4 regions of the Lysinibacillus sp. FSL W8-0992 genome follow, and region 1 is predicted to be linked to each of the others. Evidence: riboswitches for the same ligand, from Rfam matches in the RefSeq annotation. Region 1 holds a riboswitch; each other region holds the start of a gene.
What was found. A riboswitch is a leader RNA that binds a small molecule or an ion and turns the genes downstream of it on or off. The one in region 1 is predicted to bind lysine.
Positions count from the first base shown of each region.

Region 1 (3,459 bases):
GTCATCTTCAATTTTTTCTCGCAATCTTCTTATATGCACATTAATAATATTTTCATCACCATAATATTCATCATTCCATATGAGTTGATAGATTTGCTGTTTAGTAAATACGCGATTACGATTTGTGATAAATAGCTTTAAAATCGCAAATTCCTTTGAAGTTAGTTTCACCTGTTGTTGGTCTTTTTCAACTGAGAAATTAACGATATCAATCACCAAGTTACCGATAGTCAATGTCACCTTCGTTTCCTCCATCGAGCTTGAATATTGTGTAGCCCTTCGTATTGCAGCTTTCACACGCGCTGAAAATTCCAACATTGAAAATGGTTTTGCAATATAATCATCCGCTCCTAATCCAAGACCTAATGCTTTATCTACATCACTGTCTTTTGCTGACATCATAATAATAGGTAGCGCTTCTTTTTCTCGAATTATTTTTAACACTTCTAATCCATCTAGTTTAGGCATCATAATATCCAAAATAACTAAATCAAACGTTTTACTTAAACAAATTTGCACTGCTTCTTCACCATTTGTAACGGATGTAACGGCAAAGCCCTCCATTGTTAAAAACTTGTCGACCATTTCTCGGATGTCCTCATCGTCTTCAACAAGTAATATATGTTTTTGCATGTTAGGCACCTCTTCTCAATAAAGCATTATCTTTAATTCCCATCTGCTTGAACAGTTTTACATTTTTATCCTGTCTCTATATAGCTTACCATATGTTTTTTTTAAAGTGACAGGCACTCAAACAATTCTCAAACAATTTACCAAGCTAAAATCACACTCCAGCGCCGCACACAACGGAAATCAACGGCAAATAAATAAAAGCTGCCCTATAAACTAATAGGACAGCTTTTATTTCTATTTTTCTACTTTTAAATCACACTTTTGCAGTGGAATCATTTTAGTTTTATGTTTTATTTTATAGCCTAACCACAAGACGATAAACAGCGGTATACCGATATATGAAACAAGAACGCCGTACCAGTCAATTGAATCGCCTGTGAAAGCTGTGTAGTTTTGACCAATTACAACAATCATACACACTGTAAATGCAAAGAGTGGCCCAAATGGATATAGCTTTGCTTTATATGGTAGTAATTTTGGGTCTATGCCTTGTGCTTCAAAAGCTCTACGGAAACGGTAATGACTAAAGGCAATACCAAGCCATGCAATAAAGCCTGACATCCCAGATGCGTTTAAAAGCCACATATAGACAACGCCATCACCAAAGAATGATGCTAAAAATGCTAAGCAACCTACTGCTAATGTCAGCAGTAATGCGTAAATTGGAATTCCGCGACGGCTTAGCTTAGCGAAAATCTTAGGTGCATGTCCATCTACTGCTAATTGCCATAACATACGTGATGATGCATATAATCCTGAATTACCAGCAGACAACATCGCCGTTAAAATAATGGCATTCATTAATGAAGCAGCAAAGGCAATTCCTAAGCGATCAAACACTAATGTGAATGGTGAAACAGCAATATCTTCAGATAATAAACGAGCATCTGTAAATGGAATTAACATCCCAATAGCTGCAATGGCTAAAATGTAAAATAAAATAATACGCCAGAAGACGGACTTAACAGCCTTCGGAATATTTTTACCAGGATCATCAGTTTCCCCAGCAGTTATCCCTAATAGCTCTGTCCCTTGGAACGAGAAACCTGCTGCTAGAAATATACCGAATGTAGCAAGGAAGCCACCGTGGAATGGTCCATCACTTATAAAGAAATTCGTAAAGCCTACAGGAGCTTGTCCACCTAAAATACCGAAAATCATCAATAGGCTGACGATAATGAAAACAATAACAGTCACAACTTTTATCATTGCGAACCAATATTCACTTTCACCATAGCTTTTTACAGATAGTAAATTAAATGTTAGTACAATCGCAATAAATATGACTGTCCATAGTGCCGAAGAGCTGTCTGGGAACCAGTACTTCATTATAAGAGAAACTGCTGCAATTTCAGCGGCAATTGTAATCGCCCAGTTATACCAGTAGTTCCAGCCAAGCGCAAAGCCAAGCGCTGGATCTACAAATTTTGTTGCATACGTACTAAATGAACCTGATGAAGGCATATAAGCTGCCATTTCACCTAAGCTTGTCATTAAGAAGTACACCATAATGCCGATTAATGCATAAGCAAGAAGTGCACCACCTGGTCCAGCCTGCGCTATTGCACCACCACTTGCTAGAAATAGCCCAGTTCCAATCGTACCGCCTAACGAAATCATTGTAATATGGCGGCTTTTTAATTCTTTTTTCAACTCTGGTGCTTTATGACCGAGCTGATTAGTTTTTATCTCACTCACGTTAAAGCTTCCTTCCTTTTCTAAGAGGCAAAAAAATGCCATCACATGAACGTTGTGATGGCTAAGTAAATCCTCTGTTTCTTAAAAATGATAGCACAACACGTTGTCCAACGTGACAGTTCTGTTCCTTTCGGAGACAGCCCCAGCATGAGGTTTTCAAGTCCCCTCACACTTCGGCAATATTTCCTTTCAGCTAACATCTTCAATGCTTGTCATCTCCATTAGCTTACTTATAAATACCGCGACCTCTACCTCAATACAAACATGAGGCATATAATTATTAAATTTATGATGTTTCTTAGTTTAACATACGACCTAAGACATTTCAATAATACGATTAATGTTCTGTATTTTATGAATATTCTACTATTTTTATTATTGTGTTAAAGTGTTATAGTGGTTCGAATTATAATTGTTCTATCAGGGAGGTACTTATTTTGACAACTAACGAGGAATCTACTTATCCTAGCAGAAAGATTAACTGGAAGGGCACAACGCTTCTATTAGTCATCGGTGTAATCTTTCTTGCTTCGACATTACGTATGCCATTAACGGTTGTAGGACCAATTATTTCCTTCATTCGTGAGGATCTCGGTATATCTAACGTACTTGCAGGCTTTCTAACAACCATTCCATTGCTTGCATTCGCGCTAGTGTCACCTATTGCCCCAGTAATAGCAAGGAAACTGGGTCTTGAATTAACACTATTTATATCAACGATTTTATTAGCACTAGGAATTGTGTTGCGTTCACTTGGAACAACAGGATTACTCGTATTTGGTACAATGATAATAGGTGTAGCTATTTCATTTGGTAACGTCCTTATTCCAGGGCTACTTAAAATGAAATTCCCTTATCATGTTGGATTACTGATGGCATTTTTCACAATGTCCATGAACTTAACCGCTGGAATTGGCGCTGGTATTAGTTATCCCATAGCCAATGCATCTCTTGGCTGGCAAGGTGCACTTGCAATCGCTCTAGCTCTTGTCGTAGTGACGATTTTAATTTGGGTTCCACAATTAAAATTTAATAAGCCTGAACCAACTGTAGCCACTACGAAAGCACGTATACCATTGTGGAAATCACCAGTTACTTGGGCAGTCACGGGCGCGATGGGCTTTCAAT
Region 1 covers NZ_JBBOZQ010000001.1:492,899-496,357, forward strand. Annotated here, with positions in the region: gene NSQ74_RS02280 (response regulator transcription factor) at 1-633, opposite strand, end outside; gene NSQ74_RS02285 (amino acid permease) at 868-2,331, opposite strand; lysine riboswitch at 2,415-2,590, opposite strand; gene NSQ74_RS02290 (CynX/NimT family MFS transporter) at 2,769-3,459, shown strand, end outside.

Region 2 (3,459 bases), 2.6 Mb from region 1:
GTTATGTAGGTCGTCCTGCAATGAGCTCAACTTCAGAAGGTGATGCAGATTCTCATAAAGCAGCTCAATCAGCTCTAATTGAAGAAGCAGTTGCTGAAACGGTAAAAGTAAACTAAATATATTATTATTACTGGAAGCTGGGCTACATGCCTAAGGCGGTAGCCCTTTTATGTGCATGATACGCATGCACGTTAATCAAAGGAGGAAATGAAAGTGGCTGAAATTAAAGTCCCTGAATTAGCAGAATCGATTACAGAAGGTAGTATTGCACAGTGGGTTAAAAAAGTGGGAGACCGCGTGGAAAAAGGTGAATTCATCGTTGAACTTGAAACAGATAAAGTAAATGCTGAAATCATTTCTGAAGAAGCTGGGGTGTTAACACAAATTTTAGCTGAAGAAGGCGATACTGTTCTTGTAGGTCAAGTAATCGCAGTTGTAGAAGCGGGCGAAGGGGCAGCACCTGCACCAGCAGCAGCACCAGTTGCGGAAGCTCCAACACCAGCGGCTCCTCAAGCAGTAGCTGCACCAACACCAGCAGCACCAGTTGTGGAAGAAACTTCTGGCGAGCGTGTAATTGCATCTCCTGCAGCACGTAAACTTGCTCGTGAAAAAGGTATTGATCTTGCAGCTGTATCTCCAGTTGATCCACAAGGTCGCGTACGTGTACAAGACGTTGCAGCTCACGGTACAGCACCTGTAGCAGCACCTCAAGCAACACCAGCAGCACCAAAAGCAGTAGTAGCTGTTGATGAGTCACGTGTTACAGTTGAAAAAATGAGCCGTCGTCGTCAAACAATTGCTAAACGTTTATTAGAAGTTAAGCAATCGACTGCTATGCTTACAACATTCAATGAAGTAGATATGACAAATGTTATGGCACTACGTTCTCGTAAAAAAGATCAATTCTTTGAGTCTACTGGCTCTAAGCTTGGTTTCATGTCATTCTTCACAAAAGCTGTTGTTGCGGCGCTTAAAAAATACCCTTATGTGAATGCTCAAATCGTTGGCGATGAAATTCACTTAAATAACTTCTTTGATATTGGTGTAGCTGTATCAACTGAAGAAGGTTTAGTAGTACCAGTTGTACGCGATGCTGACCGCAAAAACTTTGCTGAAATTGAAGATTCAATTGCAGACTTAGCTAAAAAAGCACGCGATAAAAAATTAGGTTTAGCTGATCTTCAAGGTGGTTCATTCACAATTACAAATGGTGGTGTATTCGGTTCATTAATGTCAACACCTATTATGAACGGTACACAAGCTGCTATTTTAGGAATGCACTCAATTAAAAAACGCCCTGTAGAAGTAAATGGCGAAGTAGAAATTCGTCCTATGATGTACTTAGCATTATCTTACGACCACCGTATTATCGATGGTAAAGATTCTGTAGGCTTCCTTAAAACTGTTAAAGAGTTACTTGAAAATCCAGAAGATTTATTATTAAATTCTTAATTCGATAAATTAAGTATTCAAACCCTGCAAACTTAACTGTTTAGCAGGGTTTTTCATTTATTTACGCTATAATGAAATTTGCTTGATGGTCTTAATGGCCTTTATTTGACTGGGAAATCGATTCTTATGGTTTATAAATCTTGTTTTTTATAATAAAAATTTGTGAAATGATGACAATCATAGTTAATGTTATTCTACTTTATTTATGGATTTTAAAAGGATTATAGGCTAATTTTGTAATTAGTCAGAAAAATGATAAAACTATCTTGACGACTATGCTAGCTTTATAGTAATATCTATATATCAATTAAATAAACAAACCTCACTTTTGTTTTTTGTGAGGTAGAGGCGCGGTATTTATTAGTCCATTGCTGAGTATAAGCAAGCGAAGACGTAATGGAGAAGGAAATATCGCCGAAGTATAAAAGGAGCTCGTACTTTTATGCTGGGTCTGCAGTGAATAAGTGCAGGACTGTCCTAGTAAATTCAATTCCAGTTTACTAGGTTGTGCTATCTCGGAAACATGGAAATTATAGTGAGGATTTGGGCAACTGTCAATAAAAGGTAAGACCTAAGTTCAAAACTTAGGTCTTTTTTTGTACAGTTGCTTTATTTTTTTTACAGAAAAGGGGAGTTTTAGATGAAAAGAAAATGGTTGTTATTTATGTTAACAGCAATGACAGCAATCGTGTTAGCGGCTTGTGGTTCTGGTGACAAGGATGAAAAGACAACAGGTGATGGTTCAAAGGAAGAAACTGGTGGAGAGTTCCGCATTGGGATGGAAGCAGGTTATCCTCCATTTAACTGGACTCAGCAAGATGATGCAAACGGAGCAGTGAAAATTGCTGATAATGCAGAGTATGCAGGCGGTTATGATGTACAAATGGCGAAAAAAATCGCTGATGGCTTAGGTAAAAAATTAGTAGTAGTAAAAATGGAATGGGATGGCTTAGTACCTGCGCTTCAGTCAAAAAAAATCGATGCGATTGTAGCAGGGATGTCTCCAACAGAAGAACGTAAACAAACAATTGATTTCACTGAAAACTACTACACTTCTGATTTCGTAATGGTAATTAAAAAAGGTAGCAAATATGAAAATGCAAAATCAATTCAAGATTTTTCAGGTGCAAAAGTTACATCTCAGCTAAATACATCTAACTATAATGTTATCGATCAAATTAAAGGTGTAGAAAAGCAAACAGCGATGGAAAACTTCTCTGCAATGCGTGTAGCTCTAGAAGCTGGCAAAATTGATGGCTATGTAGCTGAACGTCCAGAAGGTATTTCGGCAGCAGCAGCTAATGACAAATTCACATTTGTATCTTTTGAAGAAGGATTTGATACAGATATTTCAAATACTTCAATTGCAGTTGGTTTACGTAAAGGTGATGCTAGTCTAGATAAAATCAATGAAATCTTAAAAGGTATTTCAGAAGATGATCGCCAAAAAATTATGGAAGAAGCTATTCTTCAACAACCTGCAGCTCAGTAATACAAAAAGAGATAGGGTTGTCCTTAACGAAAAAACAGCATACCGGAAATTTCAAGTATGCTGTTTTCTCTAAGTGAAAATTCACTTACAACATATAGAGAAGTTGATTTTTACTAATTGAAAGTCGTGATATTTTGCTAAGAGCGACTGGGACAGCCTTTATCATATTTAGTTTGTTCAGAGAGGCAGTCATTCTGAATAAAGTCATGTCTAAGAAGTGTGTCACATATTTTGAATAAAGCAAATGAATTCAAATGAAGAGATGATTTCACAAAAGGCATAATTGATATAAAGCAACAACACGTTGTTAGGAGGAACATCATGAGTTTAGAATGGATCATTTCTATTATAGAAAACAACTGGCAAATGTTTTTACGAGGAGCGTATTATACGTTACTCATTTCAACAATCAGTACAATTATTGGTGCATTCATCGGATTTTTTATTGGGATTATGCATACCATTCCAGTTCGTAAAAAAAGTATAAAACATTTTTTATTAAAATGTATTAATTT
Region 2 covers NZ_JBBOZQ010000001.1:3,094,460-3,097,918, forward strand. Annotated here, with positions in the region: gene NSQ74_RS15615 (2-oxoglutarate dehydrogenase E1 component) at 1-116, shown strand, start outside; gene odhB (2-oxoglutarate dehydrogenase complex dihydrolipoyllysine-residue succinyltransferase) at 214-1,452, shown strand; lysine riboswitch at 1,788-1,973, shown strand; gene NSQ74_RS15625 (transporter substrate-binding domain-containing protein) at 2,093-2,944, shown strand; gene NSQ74_RS15630 (amino acid ABC transporter permease) at 3,266-3,459, shown strand, end outside.
Region 2: another riboswitch for lysine. It lies ahead of NSQ74_RS15625 (transporter substrate-binding domain-containing protein); the one in region 1 lies ahead of NSQ74_RS02285 (amino acid permease).

Region 3 (3,459 bases), 1.6 Mb from region 1:
CCTTCAAAAGTTTGCTTGTATTATCATATGGGACAATGCTTAGCGCCGTGTATAAAAGAAATTGATGCACAAGTATATCACGATATGATTGAAGATATGACGAAGTTCTTAAATGGTGGAGTAGAGACAGTAAAAAAAGAGCTTGAAGCGAAAATGTTGGCTGCAGCTGAGCAACTAGAATTTGAGCGAGCGAAAGAGTTCCGCGATCAAATTGCACATATTGAAACGGTTATGCAAAAGCAAAAAATTGTGTCCAGTGATACTACGAATCGCGATGTATTCGGTTATGCAGTTGAAAAGGGCTGGATGTGTGTGCAAGTCTTTTTCGTTCGTCAAGGTAAGTTGATTGAACGCGATGTTTCCATCTTCCCTATTTATCAGGATGTTGAGGAAGAATTTTTAACATTTGTTGGCCGCTTTTATGAAAAGCCTGAGCATATTAAGCCTAAGGAAATTTTTATTCCTCAGTCGATTGATGCAGCAATTTTAACGGAATTATTAGAGGTTAAAGTGCTAACGCCGAAGCGAGGACAAAAAAAGGAACTAGTAGATTTGGCCATGAAAAATGCAGAAATTGCTGTGGCGGCAAAATTCCAGCTAATTGAGCGACAGGAAGAGCGAACAATTGGTGCTTGCGAGGCATTGGGTGAAGCAATGGGGATTTCAGCACCTCTTCGCATTGAAGCATTTGATAATAGTCATATGCATGGTGCTGATGCGGTATCAGCAATGGTTGTGTTTATTGATGGTAAACCTGCAAAGAAGGAATATCGTAAATATAAAACACGCACAGCCGCTAAACATGACGATTACGGAGCAATGCAAGAAGTGATACGTCGCCGTTACACGCGTGTATTGAAAGAAGGTTTGCCATTGCCTGATTTAGTTCTAATAGATGGCGGTAAAGGACAGATGGAAGTAGCGCGAGAAGTGTTAGAGGATGAGCTCGGTCTTGTTATCCCAATTGCGGGCTTAGCAAAAGATGAAAAGCATAATACATCACAGCTTTTATTTGGAGATCCGCCCGATGTCATTGCATTAAAGCGGACAAGTGACGGGTTTTATTTACTACAGCGTATTCAGGACGAAGTACACCGTTTTGCCATTACATTTTTACGCCAACAGCATGAGAAAAATGCTATTCAATCTGTTCTCGATGGAATTGAAGGTGTTGGTCCAAAGCGCAAGCAACAATTATTGAAGCATTTCGGCTCTGTTAAAAAGATTCGTGAGGCAAGTGAGCTTGCACTTCAAGAAGCGGGAATACCTGCGAACTTAGCGAACAGTATTTACAATTATTTTCAGCAACAGACATTGTCAAAGGATTAGACATATGCTAAGGTTGTCATAGAACAATGAAGTGAAAACACTATCTTGTTCTATTACACCTTATATGAATGTTTATGTGAGCAATGTATAAAAAGGAAGTATTTTCATAAAGGGAAAATTAATAAATTCACTATTTTAAGTGATGATAGAGGTGCAAGTTTCAATAGTAGCACATTGAAGGATGGACAAATCCAGTGACAATGTGTGAAAGGGGAGCTTGCCGAAGTGAAGTATCGTTGTTTCCGATACTTTGCTGGTTTTGCATTTAATAGATGTAAGACTGTCGAATCTTTACGTTTCGGAGAGCTATCACACATGCGCAAGCTTTTTATTGTACATGTTGCAGGCAGCTTTCACGTTATGTGAGGGCTGCCTTTTTGCTGTTCTAGAGACGAATTGATAAAAGGAGAATGATGATAATGGCGAGTATTGTATTGAAATTTGGCGGACCTGCAATCGCTTCAACTGAGCGGATTCGAGAGGTCGTTAAAATAGCGATAGCCAAAAAAGAGCTTGGCTATGAAGTAGTAGTGGTGACTGCAGCAATGGGTCGCACAGCAAAAGACTTAGCAAAGATGGGACGTGATTTATCAGACGATGCTTCTAAACGTGAGATGGATGTACTACTATCGACGACCTCACAATTAGCAAGTGCCCTTTTTGCAATTGCTTTACAAGAGGAAGGCTATGATGCAGTTTCATTGACTGGCTGGCAGGCTGGTGTGCAAACAGATGCGAAACATTTTAATGCACGTATCGACCATATCGATGTGAGCCGTATGAAAGAACATTTGATACAAGGACAAATTGTCGTTGTTGCGGGGAAGCAAGGCATTAATAGTGCGCACAATATAACAACACTTGGTAAGGGTGGCGCAGAAACAACAGCAGTAGCCATTGCAGCCGCATTAGAAGCGGAACGTGTTGACATTTATACAAATGTGGATGGAGTTTATACAGCAGATCCTCGTCATATTGAAAAAGCAAGAAAGTTAAAGGAGATTTCATATGATGAAATGCTTGAACTATCACATTTAGGTTCACATATTTTACATCCACGTGCAGTGGAGCTCGCAAAAAAGTTTCAAATCCCAGTCATTATTCGTTCAAGCGTAGTAGATACAGAAGGTACTTTATTGAAGGAGGAAGTTGAAATGGAGAAAAATTTAATTGTACGTGGTGTTGCTTATGAGTCTGATATCATTCGCCTAACAATCGGTTATGATACATACTCAACTGCATCGTTAGCAGATATGTTTGCTATACTTGCAGACAATCGCATTAATGTTGATATTATTGTGCAAGCTATTATAGAAGGTGTGAGACCATCAGTATCTTTTACAATTTTAAAAGAAGAGTTTGCTGATGCTTTACGTGTACTAGAGGATAGTAAATTGTCACTTGGTTTTAGCTTTGCAGATTTTGAAATTGGCTTAGCGAAAGTTTCAATTATAGGATCAGGCATGGCATCAAATCCTGGCGTTGCTGCACGAATGTTTGACCGTTTACGCCGCGAGGATATTGCAGTAAAAATGGTCAGTACTTCTGAAATTAAAGTTTCTGTTGTTGTACCACAGGACGAAATGATCCGCGCTGCAAACGCATTACATGAGGAGTTTAATTTAGCAGTAGAGATTCCCGTAAACTAAAAGGTTGAAGTCAACATCCTTAACTTGTTTTATCTGTATAACTTTAGCTTTCTATATAAATAAAGTTGGGTACTGGTGATTTGCGCTGCGGGCGTATGCTTTCCGCGGGCACATACGTAAGCCGTAACCCTCGCTAACGCGCGGTTTGTTACGTCTTACGTTCTGTGCGTTCCCGCTGGAGTCGTCCACCCTTCGCTCCAATCACCTAATCACATTGCTAAATAAATTTTATTTTATGACCACGAATCCAAAAGCTAATCTTCTATAAAATAAATACAGATGACTACTGCGGTTGATTTGCGCTACGGGCGTACGCTTTCCGCGGGCACATACGTAAGCCGTAACCCAACCCTCGCTAGCGTGCGGTTTGTTACGTCTTACGTTCTGTGCGTTCCCGCTGGAGTAGTCCGTCCTTCGCTCCAATTAACTAAACGAAGCGGTAGGAATATTCCAATTGATTACTAAAAAAGGATAAAAAAAT
Region 3 covers NZ_JBBOZQ010000001.1:2,111,154-2,114,612, forward strand. Annotated here, with positions in the region: gene uvrC (excinuclease ABC subunit UvrC) at 1-1,329, shown strand, start outside; lysine riboswitch at 1,468-1,646, shown strand; gene NSQ74_RS10425 (aspartate kinase) at 1,749-2,978, shown strand.
Region 3: another riboswitch for lysine. It lies ahead of NSQ74_RS10425 (aspartate kinase); the one in region 1 lies ahead of NSQ74_RS02285 (amino acid permease).

Region 4 (3,459 bases), 870 kb from region 1:
ATTCATGCCCTTTTGTCTGTTCTGACGAAAGGGCATTTATTTTGCATTTTAGCTGTGATTACACAACTAACGTACCTCTTTTAAAGGAAGTCCAGTGAGGCTTAAAAGGAGAATGGAAACGTTATATTTATATAGATACATCCATTCATTCGTAAATAAAAGAGATTTATTTCATCTAGAACATACTGGAGGAGAGTAGAATGGATTATCGAAAAAAAACCGTGGTCGCATCGGTAGCTGGTTTAACATTAGAAGGCATGGACATCATGTTTATCTCATTTGCGATGACAATGATTATTGCAGAATTTAACATTGATTTAGCAACAGGAGGACTTATTTCTTCTATAACGAATGTAGGGATGCTATTAGGAGGAATCGTTTTCGGAGTTTTAGCAGATAAGTATGGAAGGGTAAAGGTCTTTACTTATACCGTCATCTTGTTTGCCATTGGTACTGCTTTAACAGGATTAGCCACTAGCATTGAACAAGTGTACCTATTTAGATTTATCGCAGGAATAGGTGCCGGAGGAGAATATGGAATTGGTATGGCGCTTGTTGCAGAAGCTTGGCCGAAAAATAAACAAGGGCGTGCGTCTTCATATGTCAGTGTAGGTGCTCAATATGGTGTTATTTTAGCAGCATTACTAAGTGCCATCATTCTTCCTACTTTAGGATGGAGAGCATTATTCTTTGTTGGTGTAATACCTGTTATTTTTGCCTTTATCGTAAGGAAAAATTTAGATGAATCACCTGAGTGGCTCGCTGCTCAGAAAAATAAAAAGGCTAGTAAGAAAGATGAAAAGGGTAAGTTGGTACAATTGTTTGAAACGCCACGAACAGCGATTACAACAATCTCTTTAATCATAATGGCAACAGTTCAAATTGCCGGCTATAACGGATTAATGATTTGGTTACCATCGATGTTGCAACAGTCACAAGGTTTGTCTGTTTCAAGTTCTGCCATTTGGACAATTAGTACAGCGGTTGGCATGATTATCGGTATGTTAACCTTTGGACTATTTCTAGACCGATTTGGCGCAAAGCGTGCCTTTGGCGTCTTCCTTATTGCCTCAGCATGTGCTGTGTTTTTATACTCTTATGCTACGGGTAGTGTTGGTGTCCTAATAGGTGGTGCAATTGTCGGATTCTTCTCAAATGGTATGTTTGCTGGATATGGAGCATTGATTGGTAGTCTATATCCCGTTCAAATTCGAAGTACCGCAACAAATACAATTTTTAACTTTGGACGAGCTATAGGAGGCTTTTCACCAATCCTTGTCGGCTATATTTTACAAAGTTATGATATGAAAGTTGCGATGCTTTACTTAGCAGGTTTATATTGTATTTCCTTTATTGTCATGCTAATGCTTAAAAAAGATAATTTAGGGAATGTAAGCGAAACTATATAACAACGTAAGTTTATTTATCCACCAAATGAAATGCATTTGCGTTTTAATTGGTGGTATTTTTTTAGGGCGCGAGTCTGCTATAACGGGCTAAGTCCTGCTTTATAAAACAGGAATTGCTTTATATTTTCCCATGACAAGCTGAAAGAAGAATACCATCTTAATGAATTATATTGTAAGTCGGATTATTATAAAGTGAATAATTAAGTGAGTAAATAATTTATAGTATATTGTTATATTTATTGTAAATAATTATTGTATAAAAGTGTTTTGTATGGTATTTATTTGAAGTTTTGTGCTATAAATCTTATAAAATATAGTAAATTTAAAGTTGACATAGAAAAAACGCAATAATATAATTATTTCAAACAATTAAATAAACCTCACTTTTTCGATAGTGAGGTAGAGGCGCGACAATTAACAGTACCTAATGGAGTCCGAGAAGATGTAGAGGTTAGGTAGAAGGAAGTGTCGCCGAAGTGTGTGATGAGTTCTCGCCATCATATGCTGGGTCTGTAGCGAATAGTTACAGGACTGTCTTCATAAGCATTCGTGTTTATGAAGTTGTGCTATCTCTGTTTAGACAAACAGTGGGAATTTTAAATGGTCGATTCATTTTTAGTTTCTAGCTTTAAAAATGAGTAGGTCATTTTTGTGTTAGACAGATTCTTTTGCACAAAGAGTCTGTTTTTTTATTTGTCTAAACATATTTGAATTAGAGGTATTTTGGAGGAATTATTATGGATAATACATCAACATTATATTATGAATTTTTACCGACTGACGGTCAAAAAATAAACGTGGACCCAGATAAAACAGCATTACTAATCGTAGATATGCAACACCAGTTTATTAGCCGAGACGGTTTAGACGCGCAGGTTGCAAGAGAAAAGGGCATGTTTAAACAGTGGGAATACTTCTTTAATCGTATCGATGATTTAACGATTCCGAACAATAAAAAGCTTTTAGATTTTTTCCGTACTAATAAACTTGAAGTAACATTTGGTCGCATTGCTTGCCATCATAAAAATGGACGAGATCGTTCTCCTGTACAACGCCGTCCAGGATGGAACAATATTTTATTGCCAATCGGTGACCCAGGAGCGGAGATGGTGGATGAATTAAAGCCTCTTGATGACGAAATTGTTGTAAATAAAACGACAGATAGCGTATTAAGTGGAACGAATTATGAATTTTTACTGCGTAATATGGGCATTGAAACAGTAGTTTGTACAGGGGTTGTAACTGACCAATGTGTTGCATCAACAGTTCGAAGCTTAGCTGACGCAGGATTTGAAGTTATTTTAGTTGAAGATGCATGTGCAGCTGCTACACAACAGCTTCATGATGCTGAAATTATGATTATGAATCAAATTTATTGCCAAGTAATGAGCACAGATGAAGTAATTGATTTAGTAACGGAAGAACTATCAAAACGTAACCCTGTGAATGTGTGAGAGGAATAGACTATGAGTCAAACACCCAATGATCATACACCACAGTTAAAGCGTGTTTTAACATTAAAAGATTTAGTCATTTATGGTATTGCTTTTATGACACCGATTGCGCCAGCTTATATTTATGGCTTTGCAGCAGAGTCCACAGGCGGGATGCTGCCATTAGCCTACTTGATTGCAATGGTTGCAATGATGTTTTCTGCCTATAGCTACGGTCGAATGGCTGCTGTTTTTCCAAATGGAGGGTCAACTTATACATATACGCAACGTGCCATCAATCCGCATTTAGGTTTTTTTGCAGGGTGGGCAATGTTTATGGATTATGTCTTAGTGCCGCTCATTGTATTTATGGTAGGTGCTTCATATGCGAATGCATTAATACCATCTGTTCCGTATTGGGTATGGGTGTTACTAATTGCAGGTATTATAACTACTGTAAATATTTTAGGTATTGGCATCGCAGCAAAAACAAATCAAATCCTTGTTATATTTATGGGAATTGTAGTCGTTATTTTTGTCATTTTTTGTGTGAAGTCAATTGTCGGTGGGGAAAGTGGTACGTCGCTCTTTACTGTTGTACCGTTCTTCAACGATGA
Region 4 covers NZ_JBBOZQ010000001.1:1,367,292-1,370,750, forward strand. Annotated here, with positions in the region: gene NSQ74_RS06615 (MFS transporter) at 201-1,409, shown strand; lysine riboswitch at 1,802-1,986, shown strand; gene NSQ74_RS06620 (cysteine hydrolase family protein) at 2,147-2,863, shown strand; gene NSQ74_RS06625 (APC family permease) at 2,876-3,459, shown strand, end outside.
Region 4: another riboswitch for lysine. It lies ahead of NSQ74_RS06620 (cysteine hydrolase family protein); the one in region 1 lies ahead of NSQ74_RS02285 (amino acid permease).